Serinibacter salmoneus: one gene and its partner. The protein of the gene in region 2 interacts with the protein of the main gene of each other region in a pairwise test. Links are inferred from orthologs where the notes say so. Each region holds a gene or a part of one and is shown on either strand. Other genes may lie near its edges.

Region 1 (7,121 bases), 1.0 Mb from region 2 along the record:
CGTGTTGATCGCCTCGTCGTACTCAGCGTCGGTGATGTAGCCCTGATCGTGCATCTGGGTGAGCACGGTGTCGCGACGGTTGGTCGCCGTCGTGTATTCCTCGTCGCTCGCACGCGTCGGGTCGTACAGGGTGGGGCTCTTCGTGACCCCGGCGATCAGCGCGGCCTCGCCGGCGTTCAACTCAGCGGCGGACTTGTTGAAGTAGTAGTTCGCCGCGGTCTCCACCCCGAAGGTGCCCACGGCGAACTGGGCAATATTGAGGTAGCCCTCGAGGATCTGGTCCTTGGAGTACTCCTTCTCCAGGGAGATCGCGAGTTTCATCTCCCGCAACTTGCGGTTGATGCCCTCGGCGCCGTCCGCCTCCTGGGCGGCCTCGATGGCCTCCTCGTCGCCGGTCTGGCGGCCCTCCTCGATCAGCACGTTCTTGATGTACTGCTGGGTCAGGGTCGAGGCGCCCTGGGTGTCGCCCTGAAGGGTGCGGAACAGCGCGCGCATGAGGCCCTGGGTGTCCACACCGGCGTGGTCGTAGAACCGCTCGTCCTCCGTGGCGATCACCGCCGCCTGCATCATCGGCGAGATCTCCTCCAGCGGCACGACCACGCGGTTCTCGCTGTAGAACGTCGCCAGGGTGCTGCCGTCAGCGGCGAGGATCACCGAACGCTCCGAGGGAGGTGCGATCTCGACCTCGGTGGGCAGGTCGTCGAACAACTGCTGGGCGGCCCCGGAGACGCTTCCCACGGCGGCCACAGCCGGCATCAGCAGGCCCGCGGTCAGTACGCCGCCGGTGACGGCGAGCAGCAGGAAGGCGAGCAGCAGCGCCAGGGCCTGGAAGACGTTCACCTCATGGCGACGGGTCGGGCGTGGCGATTCCATTGTTCAAGACTACGGGCGGACCCTGACAACAACGGCGCTGGGGAGGGCCGCAGGTGTGGGGATTGTGTGAGAGCAGCCCTGGAAGGGGTGCTGCGCGCCCCACTAGGCTCGGACCATGACGACCTGGGAGTACGCCACGATCCCGTTGATCGTGCACAGCACCAAGCAGATCCTCGACCAGTGGGGCGCCGACGGGTGGGAGCTCGTCCAGGTGGTCCCCGGACCCGGTGGCAACGGCCTCGTGGCCTATCTCAAGCGCCCCTCCGGGGAGCGGTGATGGGCGCCGAGTCCACGCCCTCGCTGCGCCTGGCCGAGCTCGGCCTCGCCCTGCCGCCGGTCGCCGCCCCCGTGGCCGCGTACGTCCCCGCCGTCAGCGCCGGTGACCTCATCTACTCCTCGGGTCAGTTGCCGCTGCGCGACGGCGCGCTCCTGGCCACCGGGAAGGTCGGCACCGGAGCGAGCCTCGTCCCGCCCGAGGACGCGGCGCTCCTGGCGCGCACCGCTGGCCTGAACGCGCTCGCGGCCATCGCCGCGCAGGCCGGTGGTCTGGACGCCATCGCGGAGATCGTCAAGACCGTGGTGTTCGTGGCCTCCGATCCCGCCTTCACCGGTCAGCCGGCGGTGGCCAATGGAGCGAGCGAACTGTTCGGTGCGGTCTTCGGCACCCCGCATGCCCGCTCCGCGGTGGGCGTGAGCGTGCTCCCCCTGGACTCCCCGGTCGAGGTCGAGGTCATTGCCAGGAGGCGCTGAGGGGCTCTCTCAGCGGGACCGTCGCTCCAGTCGCTGGATGTCCAGCAGGATCACCGCGCGCCCGTCCACCTGGATCCAGCCACGGCTGGAGAACTCCGCCAGCGACTTGTTCACCGTCTCGCGCGAGGCGCCCACGAGTTGAGCCAGTTCCTCCTGCGTGAGGTCGTGGGCCACGCGGATCCCGGCGCCGGCCGGGCGGCCGAATCGCTGGGCGAGGTCCAGGAGGGCCTTGGCCACGCGACCGGGCACGTCGGAGAAGACCAGATCCGCCAGTGCCGTGTTGGTCTTGCGCAGCCGCTGCGCCAGGGAGCGCAGCAACTGGTGGGCCAGCGCGGGGTGGGAGTCCAGCAGTCGCACGAACTGACTGTGCTCCAACTCCAGGAACGTGGAGGGCGCCAGCACGGTCGCCGTGGCCGTCCGGGGACCCGGGTCGTACACGGACAGTTCGCCGACGATCTCACCCGGTCCCAGGACGGCCAGCAGGCTCTCGCGTCCGTCCGGGGCGGTGTGCCCGAGCTTCACCTTTCCCGCCGTGATGACCCAGAAGCGGTCACCCGGCTCGTTCTCCCGGAACAGGATCTCCCCGCGGCGCACGTTGGTGGTGACCATGTGCCCGCGCACCACGCGGAACGTCTCCTCGTCGAGATCGGCGAACAGCGGTACGGTGCGGACGACTTCCTCGGACACAGTGGCTACCTCCCTTTGTCGGTGGAGCAAGTGTGCCACCTCACATCACTCGGCGTGGGTACGGTGACGAGGTGACACCTGACCACTCCCCGTCCGCCCACGTCCTGGGGCGGGGCCCGGCGCCGGTGAGCGCCATGATGCGCGCGCTGGCGGAGGCCTACCCCGACGCGCACTGCGAGTTGGACTTCACCTCGCCGTACGAGTTGCTGGTGGCCACCGTGTTGTCCGCGCAGACCACGGACGTCCGAGTCAACCAGGTCACCCCGGAGCTCTTCCGGCGCTACCCGGATGCCGCGGCGCTCGCAGGGGCGAGAGAGGCGGACCTCCAGGAGATCCTGCGCCCGCTCGGGTTCTTCCGTGCCAAGTCGCGTTCGCTGCTCGGCCTCGGTGCGGCCTTGGCTCAGCGCGACGGCGTGGTGCCGGCAGATCTCCAGGCCCTGGTCTCCCTGCCGGGGGTCGGGCGCAAGACCGCGAACGTGGTGCTCGGGAACGCGTTCGGTGTCCCCGGGATCACGGTCGACACCCACGTGGGCCGGCTCGCCCGCCGCTTCGGGTGGACCACACAGCAGGATGCGGTCAAGGTCGAGCGTGACCTCACCGCGCTCCTCCCGCGCGAGGAGTGGGTGGTCACCTGCCACCGCTTGATCTGGCACGGGCGCCGGGTCTGCCACGCGCGCCGCCCGGCCTGTGCCGAGTGCCCGGTGCGGGACCTGTGCCCGTCCGCTGCGACCTCGGCCCCCGCGTGAGGGCCTGAGCGAGGGCGGGCTGCGTTCTCAGTCGAGGGATCGCAGCAGGCCGAGTACCTGGCGGGTGACGGCGTCGGGCGCCTCCTCGGGCAGGAAGTGCCCCGCCCCGGCGATCAGGTGCTGGGCGTACTCCCCGGCCACGTACTGGGAGTCGTGGCGCCGGGAGGCGGGGGCCAGCGCCCGGTCGGCGGTGCCGTGCAGCGCCAGCACCGGCACCCGCACGGGAGCCTTCAGCTCCGCCAGGAGGCGCCTGCCGGCAGGCCGGGAGGAGGAGCGCACCTGCCAGCGGGCCTGCTCCAGGATGTGGTGGGCCGCCGCCGGCAGCCGCGCGGCGTCGACGTAGTGGTCCACGGCGTCGCACTCCCACCCGGGTGCGCCCCACGCCGTCAACAGGGCCGGGACCCAGTCGCGGCGCAGCCGCTGCTCGGGGAACCAGGGCACCTGGGCGAACGCCAACGCCGCAAGGGTGCCCACGGGCACCACCCGGCGCGAGCGCAACCCGATCGGGTGCGGGGCGGAGAGCACCCCGATCGCGCGCACCTGGTCGGGGAACAGCGCGGGGAGGGCCCAGGCGATCTGGCCGCCGTACCCGTGACCGATGACCACCGCCTGGCTGTGCCCCAGGGCGCGGATCACCCCGGCCACGTCGTCCGCGAGGGAGAAGGTGTCATGGCCCCGGGGTGGGCGGTCGGAGAGGCCGAACCCGCGCAGGTCCATGGCGACCACCCGATAGCCCGCGGCTGCCACCGCCGGGATCTGATGACGCCAGGCGTACCAGGTCTGCGGGAACCCGTGCAGGAGCAGGACCAGGGGAGCGTCCGCGTCGCCCGCCTGGGCAACATGGAACCGGCACCCGTTCGCGGCCACGAACCGGTGCTCCCACTCGCCGGGGACCTGCAGGGACAAGGAATCGACACTCACCCGGCGAGGCTATCGCGGGCGTCCCCGCCACGCCCGAAGAAGCCGACGGGCCCCTCGCCGATAGGATCGGCCGGGTGACGTCGATGCCCCCCGAGGACGACCGTTCTCTCCTCCTGCCGCCCTCCACCGCCACCCGCACCAGCAGCCGACGGCGTGACCAGGCCAAGCGCAACATCGCCTCTCGCGTCACCGTGGTGCTGGCGGTCCTCATGATGCTCTCGGCGCTGCAGCGCCACCTCTGGGGCCACTTCGGGTTGTTGTACGAGGTATTCCCGTGGCTGGGGGAGACCAGCGCCCGGTTCAGTTTCGCCGTCGCCGCGATCCTGTTGCTCGGTGCCTCGCGCGGCCTGCGCAACGGGCACCGGATCGCGCTGTGGGGGGCCGTGGCGGCGCTGCTGGTCTCGGTGGTGCTGCACATCTCCCCGGGCTACAGCACCCTGTGGGGGGTGCTGCCGCTCGCCGGCGCGATCTGGCTGATCTGGGCGCGCGGGGCCTTCACGGTGCACGTACCGGCGGCCACCGCGCGCCGCCTGATCGGCTACACCGCCATCGCGCTCGCGGTGCTGCTCGCCATCGCGATCGTCATCTACGTGCTGACGGACGACGTCGCGGACACGATCGTGGACGAGCGCGCACTCAGAGTGATGCGGACCCTGGAGGTCGTGGCGTTCATCGCCTTCCTCATCACGCTGGTCTGGGTGCTCCTGGCCCCGCGCCGTCCGGTGCGCCTCAGCCCCGCCGATCATCTGCGCGACCGTGAGCGCGCCCGGGGGATCGTGGCCCGCCACGGGGGCGGCACCCTGGACTACTTCGCGCTGCGCGATGACAAGGACTACTTCTTCGTCGGCGACTCGGTCGTCGCCTACTCCACGCGCAGCGGCGTGTGCCTCGTCTCACCCGATCCGATCGGGCCAGTGGCGGAACGCGAGGAGGTCTGGGAGGCCTTCGTGGCCTACGCCGAGGGCTTCGGGTGGTCCCTGTGCGTGGTGGCCGGCACCGACGCCTGGCGCCCGATCTACGAGGCGAGCGGGCTGCGGTCGATCTACCTCGGGGACGAGGCCACGGTCGACTGCTCGCAGTTCACCCTCACCGGCAAGTCCAAGAAGTCCCTGCGCCACGCGGTCTCCCGGGTGGAGCGCGCCGGGTACACGACCACGTTCCACGACCCGGCACACCTGGAGCCCGAGCTCGCGGACCAGGTGCGCCAGATGGCCGAGGAGTCCCGCCGGGGGGAGTCCGAGCGGGGGTTCTCCATGACGCTCTCGCGGCTGCTGGACCCGAGCGATGAGGGCCTGTGGCTCTCGGTCACCCGCAACGCCGAGGGACGGGTGGATGCCTTCATCCAGTGGGTGCCCGCCCGCGACATCGACGGTTGGTCGCTGGACGTGATGCGCCGCCGCCTGGACGTGGCGGACCTGCCCAACGGGCTCATCGACTTCACGATCGCCCAGACCATCGCCCAGCTGGGTGATGCGGGCGGACCCCACGGCATCGGCACCGGCGACGGCGTGCGGGGCCTGGGTCTGAACTTCGCCGTGATGCGCGGGGTGCTCAAGGGCGAGAGCAGCAGCCGATTGGACAGCCTCGTCAAGCCGCTGCTGCAGCGCTTCTCCAAGGGCACCCAGATGGAGACCCTCGCCACCTTCAACGAGAAGTACGACCCGACCTGGACGGCCAGGTGGCTCATGGTGGACGCCCCCGAGTTCGTCACGGCCCAACTGCTGGTGATGGCGGACGCCGAGGGCGTCACCGAGATCCCGGTGATCGGACGCTTCTTCGATCACGCCGCCGAGTACAGCTACCCGCGCTCGTGATCTGGGGCCTGCTCCTCGCCCTGGTGGCGTGCGTGCTCTACGGCGTCGCCACCCTGCTGCAGGCGGTCGGGGCCTCCAAGGCGCAGGGCCTGAACACGTTCACCCAGCCGCTGGTGCTCATCGGGTTGGTGGTCGACGGCGCGGCCTTCCTGGTCTCCCTGGTCGCCTACGACCGGGCGCCACTGTTCCTGGTGCAGACGATCATCGCGGCCGCCGTGGTGATCTCCGTGCTCGGCGCACCCCGGGTGCTGCCGGTCAGCCTGCGCACGGTGGACATGGTCGGCGCCGGGATCGTGCTCGTGGGCCTCGTGGTGGTGGCCGGCGCCGCCGGCCGGGAGCACCCCACGGGGCCCGGCGGGCGGTTCGTGATGGTCCTGGTGATCATCGCCCTGGTGCTCGGGGCCATCACCGCCGTGGCCTACCTCAGGGCGCCCGCGTGGGTGATGGCGACCCTGTCCGGCCTCGGGTTCTCGCTCGTGGCGATCGGGGCGCGCGCCGCGGAGACCGACGGCAGCCTGCTGCGGGTGATCTTCCACCCCGTGGCCATCATCGTGCTGGTGGGCGGCGCCGTCGGGGTCGTGGGGAACATCCGTGCCCTGGAGAAGGGCAGCGTGGCCATCGCCGCCGCGATCGTCTCGGTGCTGGAGGTGGTGATCCCCTCCGCGGTGGGCATCTCCATGCTCGGCGACGAGGTCCGCGCCGGCTGGGGGCTGGCCCTGGTGATCGCGATGACGGTGGCCCTCTCGGGCTGCGTGCTGCTGGCGGCCTCACCCGCGGGGAAGGCCACGGCGGAGGCCTAGGTGGATGGGTGCGGGTGGGGCGTGGGGCCCGTCCTGCCCGGGCGCTCGTTCCTCGCGCCCCACGCCCAGCCACTCCGGGACGGGCCCCACGCCCCACCCGCCGCTGCGATGGGTCCCCACGCCCAGCCACTCCGGGAGGGCCCCTTCGGGCCGACCGCAGGCGAGGCGTGACGCCACACCTCGCCCGCGGGGAACGGCGCGGGGTCAGTCCTTCTTCAGGCCCTGCTGGATCAGCGACATCACACCGGAGTCCGCCAGGGTCGTGACGTCCCCGACCTCCCGGTTCTCCGCCACGTCCCGCAGCAGGCGGCGCATGATCTTGCCCGAGCGGGTCTTCGGCAGCTCGTTGACCACGAGGATCGAACGGGGCTTCGCGATCGGACCGATCGCCTGCCCCACGTGCCCTCGCAGCGTCTGCACGACCGCCTCGCCGTCCTCGGGCAGGTCGGTGACCTCGTCCCCGCCGCGCAGGATCACGAATGCCACCACGGCCTGACCGGTGGTCTCGTCGCTGGCGCCCACCACCGCGG
Region 2 (7,700 bases):
GCCGACCAACTGCGGCGCATCGCCAACCAGGACTTCTTCGACAAACTCATCGTCCTGCCCGAAGACGGCGTCATCGGGGAGCTGGGCGAACCGTTTGACGAGCTGTTCAACCCCGACGTCCAGAGCCGCGCGGTCCGCTTCACGGAGCGGACCGCGGAATCTGGATCTCAAACCGGTGATGTTCGGTGGGCCCAGAGGGGCTCGAACCCCCGACCTCCGCGGTGTAAACGCGGCGCTCTGACCAACTGAGCTATAGGCCCGATCCGGGGCGCGTCAACGCGCGCACCGCACGAGGAGGATACTCCGCTCAGCGCGAGCCGCTCAGCCCTCGCTAAAGCACTCCCCCGCCGCACCGGTGATCAGGTCGGTGAGGACCGTCTGGTCCTCCTCGCTCGGGACGTACTCCTCGTCGCCGCCGATGAGCGCCTGCAGCGCCTCGTCGGAGAGGTCGGAGTCCACGTACGCCTGCGAGACGCACATGAGCTGGTCGTCCGTGATCCCCAGCTCCTCGAAGCCCTCATCGGCACTGAGGGTGTCGGCGACCTGGGCGGCATCGGGCCGGGAGGAGTCGGACCCCGACTCCCCCGAACAGGCGGCGAGCCCGAGGACGGCGATCGCGGACGTGGCGGCAAGGAGTCGTCGGGTCTGCATGATGCCCGAGCCTAGCGGACCGGCTGGGAGGGAACCTGGACGGGCGCCCAGACGCCGGGCATCGGCAGGGGCACCGGCGCCACACCACGCGGGGACGGCCAGGGGCTGGTGGAGCGCAGGCCGGCACGCCGTGCCATCACCGCAACCACCCAGCAGTAGGCGATCGTGCTGATCAGCGTCGCCAATACGCCCACGAGGCTCCCCTCACCCGAACCCTCAGTGCTCCCGAAGATGCCCGTCGCCTGCAGCGAGAACACCACCACGTTGTTCACCACGTGCAAGCTGATGGCGGCCTCGAGCCCGCCCGTGCGTAACGTCAACCACACTGCTGCGAGTCCGAACACACCCACGTCCAGCAGACCCCACACGTCGTACACGTGTCCGGCGACGAACAGGAGCGTGGTGACGACGACCACGAGGGCCATCGACCACCGCCGGGCCGGCAGCCAGGCGGCGAGCGTCTGCACGAACAGTCCGCGGAACAGGTACTCCTCCGCGGCGGCCTGGAACGGCACGAGCAGCACGATCACCAGCAGCGCGGGCACCAGCGTGCCCACGGGGGTCCATTGCGGTGTGAACACCTCGGCATCCGGCGCGCCGCCCGCTCCGGCCACCGCGACCATGCTGACCAGTATCGTGATGCCGAGGCTCAGCACCAGCGAGGCCAACGCCACCGGGAGCAGGCTCAGCATCCACCGCCACCGTAGGCGCAGCGCGACCGAGCCGATGTGCCCGATCGGTCGCATCCCCGCGACGGCCAACCCGAGGTAGATGCTCGGGATCAGGCACGCCAGTCCTCCGAGGGTCACGATCAAGACCGGTACGTCGGTCGCGTCCAGGGCGACGATGCGGTCCAGGACCACCTCAGGATCCCAGGTCTCGACCCTGGAGGCCCCGGCAAGATCGATGACCAGGAACGCCACGAGCAGCACCGTCTGGCCAAGGAGCATCCCAGCACCGGTGATCGCGAGTGCGATGAGGGGGCGCCACCACCGCCAGGGCTTGCCGGAGCGGGTGTAGGTGGCCCGCGCGAGTTCCGCGTACCCGGTCCCGGCATCGGGCTGGTGGTCACGCCCGCGCACCATCCGTGGCGGGTCGTAGGTTCCCCCGCGGGGGAACGTCGGCCGGGGCAGAGGCTCAGTCACCCCACCACGCTACCCAGCAACCCGAAGGTGCGGGTGCAACTCCACAGGGGAGTCAGCGACCCTTCGGGCCGGTGAGTCGTACGCCGAGCCACGCCGCGCCTGCCGCGAGGGAGGTCGTCAACTGCAGCCCCGCCGTCGTGGCGGCCTCGCCGATGTCGGAGGGCGGGACGTGACCCTCGGAGCCCATCTTCGGGACGAGCACCCACACGAGGCCACCCTCCTCGAGCACGGCCGTGGCGTCCACGAGAAGATCGGTGAGATCGGTGATGTCGCCGTCCTCGCCCCGCCACCACACGATGGCCGAGTCGATGACGTCGCCGTAGTCCTCGTCCACGAGTTCCACGCCCACCTCGTCCACGAGCGCGTCACGCAGGGTCTGGTCCACGTCCTCGTCGTAGCCCCACTCCTGAATGACCTGCCCGGACTGGAATCCGAGTCGACCGGCGGGACCACCCGCCGTGCCGGCCGTCGCTGTCACGTTCCTTACCCTTTCGTGGTCTACATCACCTGCTGGGGCGAGACTACAGCCCGGACGCCGCGGAATCACGCCCCCGGCGTGGCGTCCACCACACGGGACGCGACGCACTTGCGGACACCGGCGCCCGGCCCACGTGGCTAGGCTGTAGGTGGGGCACCACCGGACAGGCGGGAAACACCCGTTCGGCGCGTGTCTCGCCACTGGCCAGTGCCACCGCGACGGCCTCGAACCAAGGGAGCTGAAGAGTCTGTGACCGAGCCCGACTCCACCACGATCGACGACGCCACCGAGGAGCGCAACGAATGGCTTGCCTCCATCGACGCCTTGGTGAACTCCCGGGGTGAGGCGCACGCACGCGAGGTCGTCTCCGCGTTGCTGGACCACGCCACGCACCGCGGCCTCGAGTTGCCCCGCGTCGTCACGACCGCGCACATCAACACGATCGACGCCTCCCAGGAGCCGGAGTTCCCCGGTGACGAGGAGATCGAGAACCGCTACCGCGACTACCTGCGGTGGAACTCCGCCGTCATGGTCACCCGGGCCCAGCGCCCCGGCGTCGGCGTCGGCGGCCACATCTCCTCCTACGCCTCCGTGGCCACGCTGTACGAGGTCGGACTGAACCACTTCTTCAAGGGCAAGGACCACCCCGGCGGCGGCGACCAGGTCTACTTCCAGGGCCACGCCTCCCCCGGGATGTACGCGCGCGCCTTCCTGGAGGGCCGCCTGTCCGCGGACCGGCTCGACGGGTTCCGCCAGGAGCTCTCCCACCCGGCGGGTGGGCTGCCCTCCTACCCGCACCCGCGCCTGATGCCGGACTTCTGGGAGTTCCCCACGGTGTCGATGGGCCTGGGCCCGGCCGGCGCCATCTACCAGGCGTGGACCAACCGCTACCTCGAACTGCGCGGCATCAAGGACACCAGTCAGCAGCACGTCTGGGCCTTCCTCGGCGACGGCGAGATGGATGAGCCGGAATCCCGCGGCATGCTGCAGCTCGCCGCACAGCAGAAGCTCGACAACCTGACGTTCGTGGTCAACTGCAACCTGCAGCGCCTGGACGGCCCGGTGCGCGGCAACGGCTCGATCATCACCGAGCTCGAGGGCTACTTCCGCGGTGCCGGCTGGAACGTCATCAAGGTGATCTGGGGTCGGGAGTGGGACGAGCTGCTCGCCAACGACACCGAGGGCGCTCTGGTGGACGTCATGTCCTCCACCACCGACGGGGACTACCAGACCTTCAAGGCGGAGTCCGGTGCGTTCATCCGCGAGCACTTCTTCGGCCGCGACCCACGCACCAAGGAACTCGTGGTGGACCTCAGCGACGAGGCCATCTGGAAGATGAAGCGTGGCGGGCACGACACCCGCAAGATCTACGCCGCCTACAAGGCGGCGGTGGAGCACAAGGGGCAGCCGACGGTCGTGCTCGCGCACACCGTCAAGGGCTACGGCCTGGGCCCGCACTTCGCGGCGCGCAACGCCACGCACCAGATGAAGAAGCTCAAGCCGGAGGATGCCAAGCTCCTGCGCGACGCCCTGGAGATCCCGCTGACGGACGCGCAGCTGGAGGAGGACCCGGCGCTGCCGCCGTACTTCCACCCCGGCGCCGACGCCCCCGAGATCCAGTACATGATGGAGCACCGCCGTCAACTGGGCGGGTTCGTGCCGGAGCGTCGCTCCAGCCACACCGCCGTCTCCCTGCCGGGCGACAAGGCCTACTCCCTGCTCGCCAAGGGCTCCGGGCAGCAGGAGGTCGCCACCACGATGGCGTTCGTCCGGCTGTTCAAGGACCTGATCAAGGACAAGGAGTTCGGCAAGCGGATCGTGCCGATCATCCCGGACGAGGCGCGCACCTTCGGCCTGGACTCCATCTTCCCGAGCGCGAAGATCTTCAACACGCTCGGACAGAACTACCTGCCGGTGGACCGCGAGCTCATGCTGAGCTACAAGGAGTCCGAGGCCGGGCAGATCATGCACACCGGCATCAACGAGGCCGGTTCGGCCGCCGCCTTCCAGTCGGTGGGCACCTCCTACGCCACCCACGGCGAGGTACTGGTCCCGTTCTACATCTACTACTCGATGTTCGGGTTCCAGCGCACCGGTGACCAGTTCTGGGCCGCCGGTGACCAGATGACCCGTGGCTTCCTCATCGGCGCCACCGCCGGTCGCACCACGCTGACCGGTGAGGGCCTGCAGCACGCCGATGGCCACTCGCCGCTGATCGCAGGCACCAACTCCGCGGTGGTGCACTACGACCCCGCCTACGGCTACGAGATCCGGCACATCGTGCGCGACGGGCTGGAGCGGATGTACGGCGAGGGCGGTCACATCGCCGGACGCGAGCGGGACGTCATGTACTACCTGACGGTCTACAACGAGCCGATGCTGCAGCCCAAGGAGCCGCAGGACGTGGACGTCGACGGCATCATCCGGGGGATGCACCGCATCGCCGAGGTGCCCGACGGCGATGGGCCGGTCGTGCAGCTCCTGGCCTCGGGCGTGGCGGTGCCCTGGGCGCTGGAGGCTCGGGAGATCCTGCAGTCGGAGTGGGGTGTGCGGGCCGCGGTGTGGTCGGTCACCTCGTGGAACGAACTGCGCCGGGACGCGCTCGCGGCGGAGAAGGACGCCTTCGTGCACCCGCACGAGGAGGCCCGCACCCCGTACCTGACGCAACGGTTGGCAGAGATCGGGGCACCGGTCATCGCCACCTCGGACTACGACCACCTCGTCCCCGACCAGATCCGCCAGTGGGTCCCGGGTGACTACGCCGTGCTCGGCGCCGACGGGTTCGGCCTGTCCGACACCCGACCGGCCGTGCGCCGTCACTTCCTCATCGACAGCCACTCGCTGGTCGCCAAGACCCTGCAGACGCTGGCGCGCCGCGGCGAGTTCGACCGCGGCGCGGCCGCGGACGCCGTGGAGCGCTACCGTCTGCTGGACGTGACGGCCGGTTCCACCGGGAACGCCGGCGGCGACGCCTGATCGCTGCCGGGTCGGGCGCGCCCGCCTGACCACGCACGAAGGCCCGGATCCTTGAGGATCCGGGCCTTCGTCGTCCCGCATGAGCCGCGGGATACGCCTACTCGCCGGTGGGCGCGCGGTGCCGTGCCTCCGCGGCCTCCACGAGGCGGTCCAGATCCCCGATCTGCGCCGAGGAGGAGGCCCCCTCCAGGGAGTCCAGGAGACGGCGCGCCTCCTCGATGCGCCCGGTCTCGAGCGCGGCCATGATCACCTCGCCGCCGGCGCCGGCGGTACGAGAGGCCAGATCCCAGTGCGCCACGCCGAAGGTGACGGCCTCGGTGGCTGCGCCCGCGTCGCGCAACATCGCGACCGCGTGGGTGAGTGCGAGCCCGGTGGTCTCACGCTCGCAGGCGAGGTTCAGTCGGCGCATCGCCCCCTCGCGATCGGAGTCGAGGGACAGGCGCGCCATCACTACCAGGGGCAGCCAGGCACGGGGCGTACCGGCAAGTTCCTCCGCCAGCGCCCAGATGGCGTCGTTCTGCTGGGTGGTCAGCTCCGTCGTCCCATCGGCGGGGGCGGCCGCTGCGCCGTCCACCTCGGCGTCGGGGTCACCGGTCAACGGGTCCAGCCGCGTGCCCTCGTCGGCGCGCTGGCGCACGATCTCAGCGAGCGCATCGAAGGCCTTGCGGTCGTTGGGGTTCGCGGACAGTTGCGCACGCAACTCCTCCTCCGCGGGCGTGGCCTCGCGGTGGGAGAGAGGGGTGTCTTCTTCCGTGTGGCCGCCTCGCTCTGCGAGTCGGCGCAACCAGCTCAACAGTGCCATGCGGCCAGCCTAGTGCCCAGGCGTGATCCCGCGAGGGATCGACAAGGATCGCACCGAGGGCTCACTTGTGGGACTCCCACAACTGCGCCGGTTCCGGACTCGCCTGCGACCACCCGCGCACCGTATGGTCCGAGGGTGATCCAGCCACGTGGCGCCGACGCCGAGATGACTCGGCTGCTGCGCAACCGTACCGCCATGCTCACGGCCGCGACGGTGCGCCGCCTGGAGGCGGAGGTGGAGTGGTACCGCGGTCTCGCCGCCGAGGACCGTTCCTGGATCTCGCTGGTGGCCACCTCGGGCATCACGGCGTTCATCGACTGGTACGAGCGCCCGACCCCCACCACCTACAACGCGGCGGAGATCTTCCGCGCGGCACCCCCGGAACTCACCCGCTCGATCTCGCTGCAGAACGCGCTGGCCCTGGTGCGCATCGTGGTGGAGGTGGTGGAGGAGAACACGCAGGAGATCGCCTCACCGCACCGCGCGCAGGAGCTGCGCGAGGCCGTGCTGGTGTACTCCCGCGAGGTCGCCTTCTCCGCCGCGGAGGTGTACGCCCGCGCTGCCGAGGCGCGCGGCGCCTGGGACGCTCGGATGGAGGCGCTCGCGGTGGATGCGCTGCTGCGCGATGACAGCGAGGCGCTGGCCTCGCGGGTCGCCACCCTGGGCTGGAGCGGGGAGGGACCCGTACTCGCGGTGGTCGGCACGACGGCGGTGCCGGTCACCGACGCCCGGACCGCCGATCTGCGCCGGCTCGCACGACGCGCCGCCCGCGATGCGTTGGTGGGCAATCAGGGTGAGCGTGTGGTGGTGGTGCTCGGGGGTTTCACCGACGCCCGTGCGGCCGTCGAGTTGCTCCTGCCCCGGCTGTCGGAAGGTCCGGTGGTGATGGGGCCCGTGGTGCCCGACGTCGCGGCGGCGGGGCGCTCGGCACGCGCCGCGCTATCGGGGCTCGCCGCCGTGCGGGGCTGGCCGGAGGCACCCCGCCCGGTCACCGCCGATGAGCTTCTCCCCGAGCGCGCGCTCGCCGGAGACTCCACCGCGCGCGCCAGCATCCTCGAGCGGATCGTGGAGCCCCTGGAGCACGCGAACGGACCGCTCTTGGAGACGCTCGCGGCCTACCTGGAGTCAGGCCGATCACTGGAGGCCGCCGCACGCACCTTGTACGTGCACCCCAACACCGTGCGGTATCGGCTGCGCCGGATCACCGAGACGACAGGGTGGGACCCGACAGACGGCCGTGAGGGCTTCGTGCTGCACGTGGCGCTGATCGTCGGGCGGCTCTCGACCTGACGCGGCGCCGGGGGGACGGCCCGCGAGGGCGCGCCGGCAAGCGCGCCTTGTGGGGTTCCTACAAATCGCGTCGCAGCCTTTGTCCGCGTGGTGCCTTCGCGAGGGCCGTCACGGCAGGCATGCTGGTGGAGTGCTAGCGATTCTCGCGCCCGGACAGGGTGCCCAGTCCCCCGGCATGCTCACCCCGTGGTTGGAGATCCCCGGTGTCGCCGAGGAGATGGCGACCTTCGGTGAGGCCGCGGGCCTCGACCTCACCGCCCACGGCACCACCTCTGACGCCGACACGATCCGCGACACCGCCATCGCGCAACCGCTGCTGGTCGCGACCTCGCTCGTGGCCCTGCGCGCTCTGCTGGCG

Evidence for each region. The genes of interacting proteins can lie anywhere in the genome.
Region 1: the proteins of aceE (region 2) and nth interact in binary tests that used the Escherichia coli proteins (3 or more experiments, as listed by UniProt). The link is inferred for Serinibacter salmoneus from one-to-one orthologs.

Annotation. Positions count from the first base shown.
Region 1 is NZ_PDJD01000001.1:2,595,465-2,602,585, reverse strand. The notes cover bases 1,509-4,250. They hold nth (endonuclease III), read left to right. Parts: upstream 1,509-2,444; coding sequence 2,445-3,056; downstream 3,057-4,250. Other genes in these bases: ATL40_RS11605 (bifunctional lysylphosphatidylglycerol flippase/synthetase MprF), read left to right, coding at 4,061-4,250; ATL40_RS11610 (alpha/beta fold hydrolase), read right to left, coding at 3,084-3,977; ATL40_RS11620 (Crp/Fnr family transcriptional regulator), read right to left, coding at 1,633-2,310; ATL40_RS11625 (RidA family protein), read left to right, coding at 1,509-1,623. Outside these bases: ATL40_RS11635 (penicillin-binding protein), read right to left, coding at 1-873; Sp36 family protein, read left to right, coding at 989-1,150; more of ATL40_RS11625, read left to right, coding at 1,150-1,508; more of ATL40_RS11605, read left to right, coding at 4,251-5,791; ATL40_RS11600 (hypothetical protein), read left to right, coding at 5,788-6,591; acs (acetate--CoA ligase), read right to left, coding at 6,796-7,121. UniProt on the Escherichia coli protein: DNA repair enzyme that has both DNA N-glycosylase activity and AP-lyase activity. The DNA N-glycosylase activity releases various damaged pyrimidines from DNA by cleaving the N-glycosidic bond, leaving an AP (apurinic/apyrimidinic) site.
Region 2 is NZ_PDJD01000001.1:1,562,845-1,570,544, forward strand. What follows is about bases 2,130-5,450. They hold aceE (pyruvate dehydrogenase (acetyl-transferring), homodimeric type), read left to right. Parts: upstream 2,130-2,523; coding sequence 2,524-5,250; downstream 5,251-5,450. Other genes in these bases: ATL40_RS06885 (DUF3052 domain-containing protein), read right to left, coding at 2,130-2,274; ATL40_RS06895 (hypothetical protein), read right to left, coding at 5,348-5,450. Outside these bases: ATL40_RS06875 (hypothetical protein), read right to left, coding at 322-651; ATL40_RS06880 (CPBP family intramembrane glutamic endopeptidase), read right to left, coding at 663-1,796; more of ATL40_RS06885, read right to left, coding at 1,849-2,129; more of ATL40_RS06895, read right to left, coding at 5,451-6,052; ATL40_RS06900 (PucR family transcriptional regulator), read left to right, coding at 6,188-7,342; ATL40_RS06905 (ACP S-malonyltransferase), read left to right, coding at 7,473-7,700. UniProt on the Escherichia coli protein: Component of the pyruvate dehydrogenase (PDH) complex, that catalyzes the overall conversion of pyruvate to acetyl-CoA and CO(2).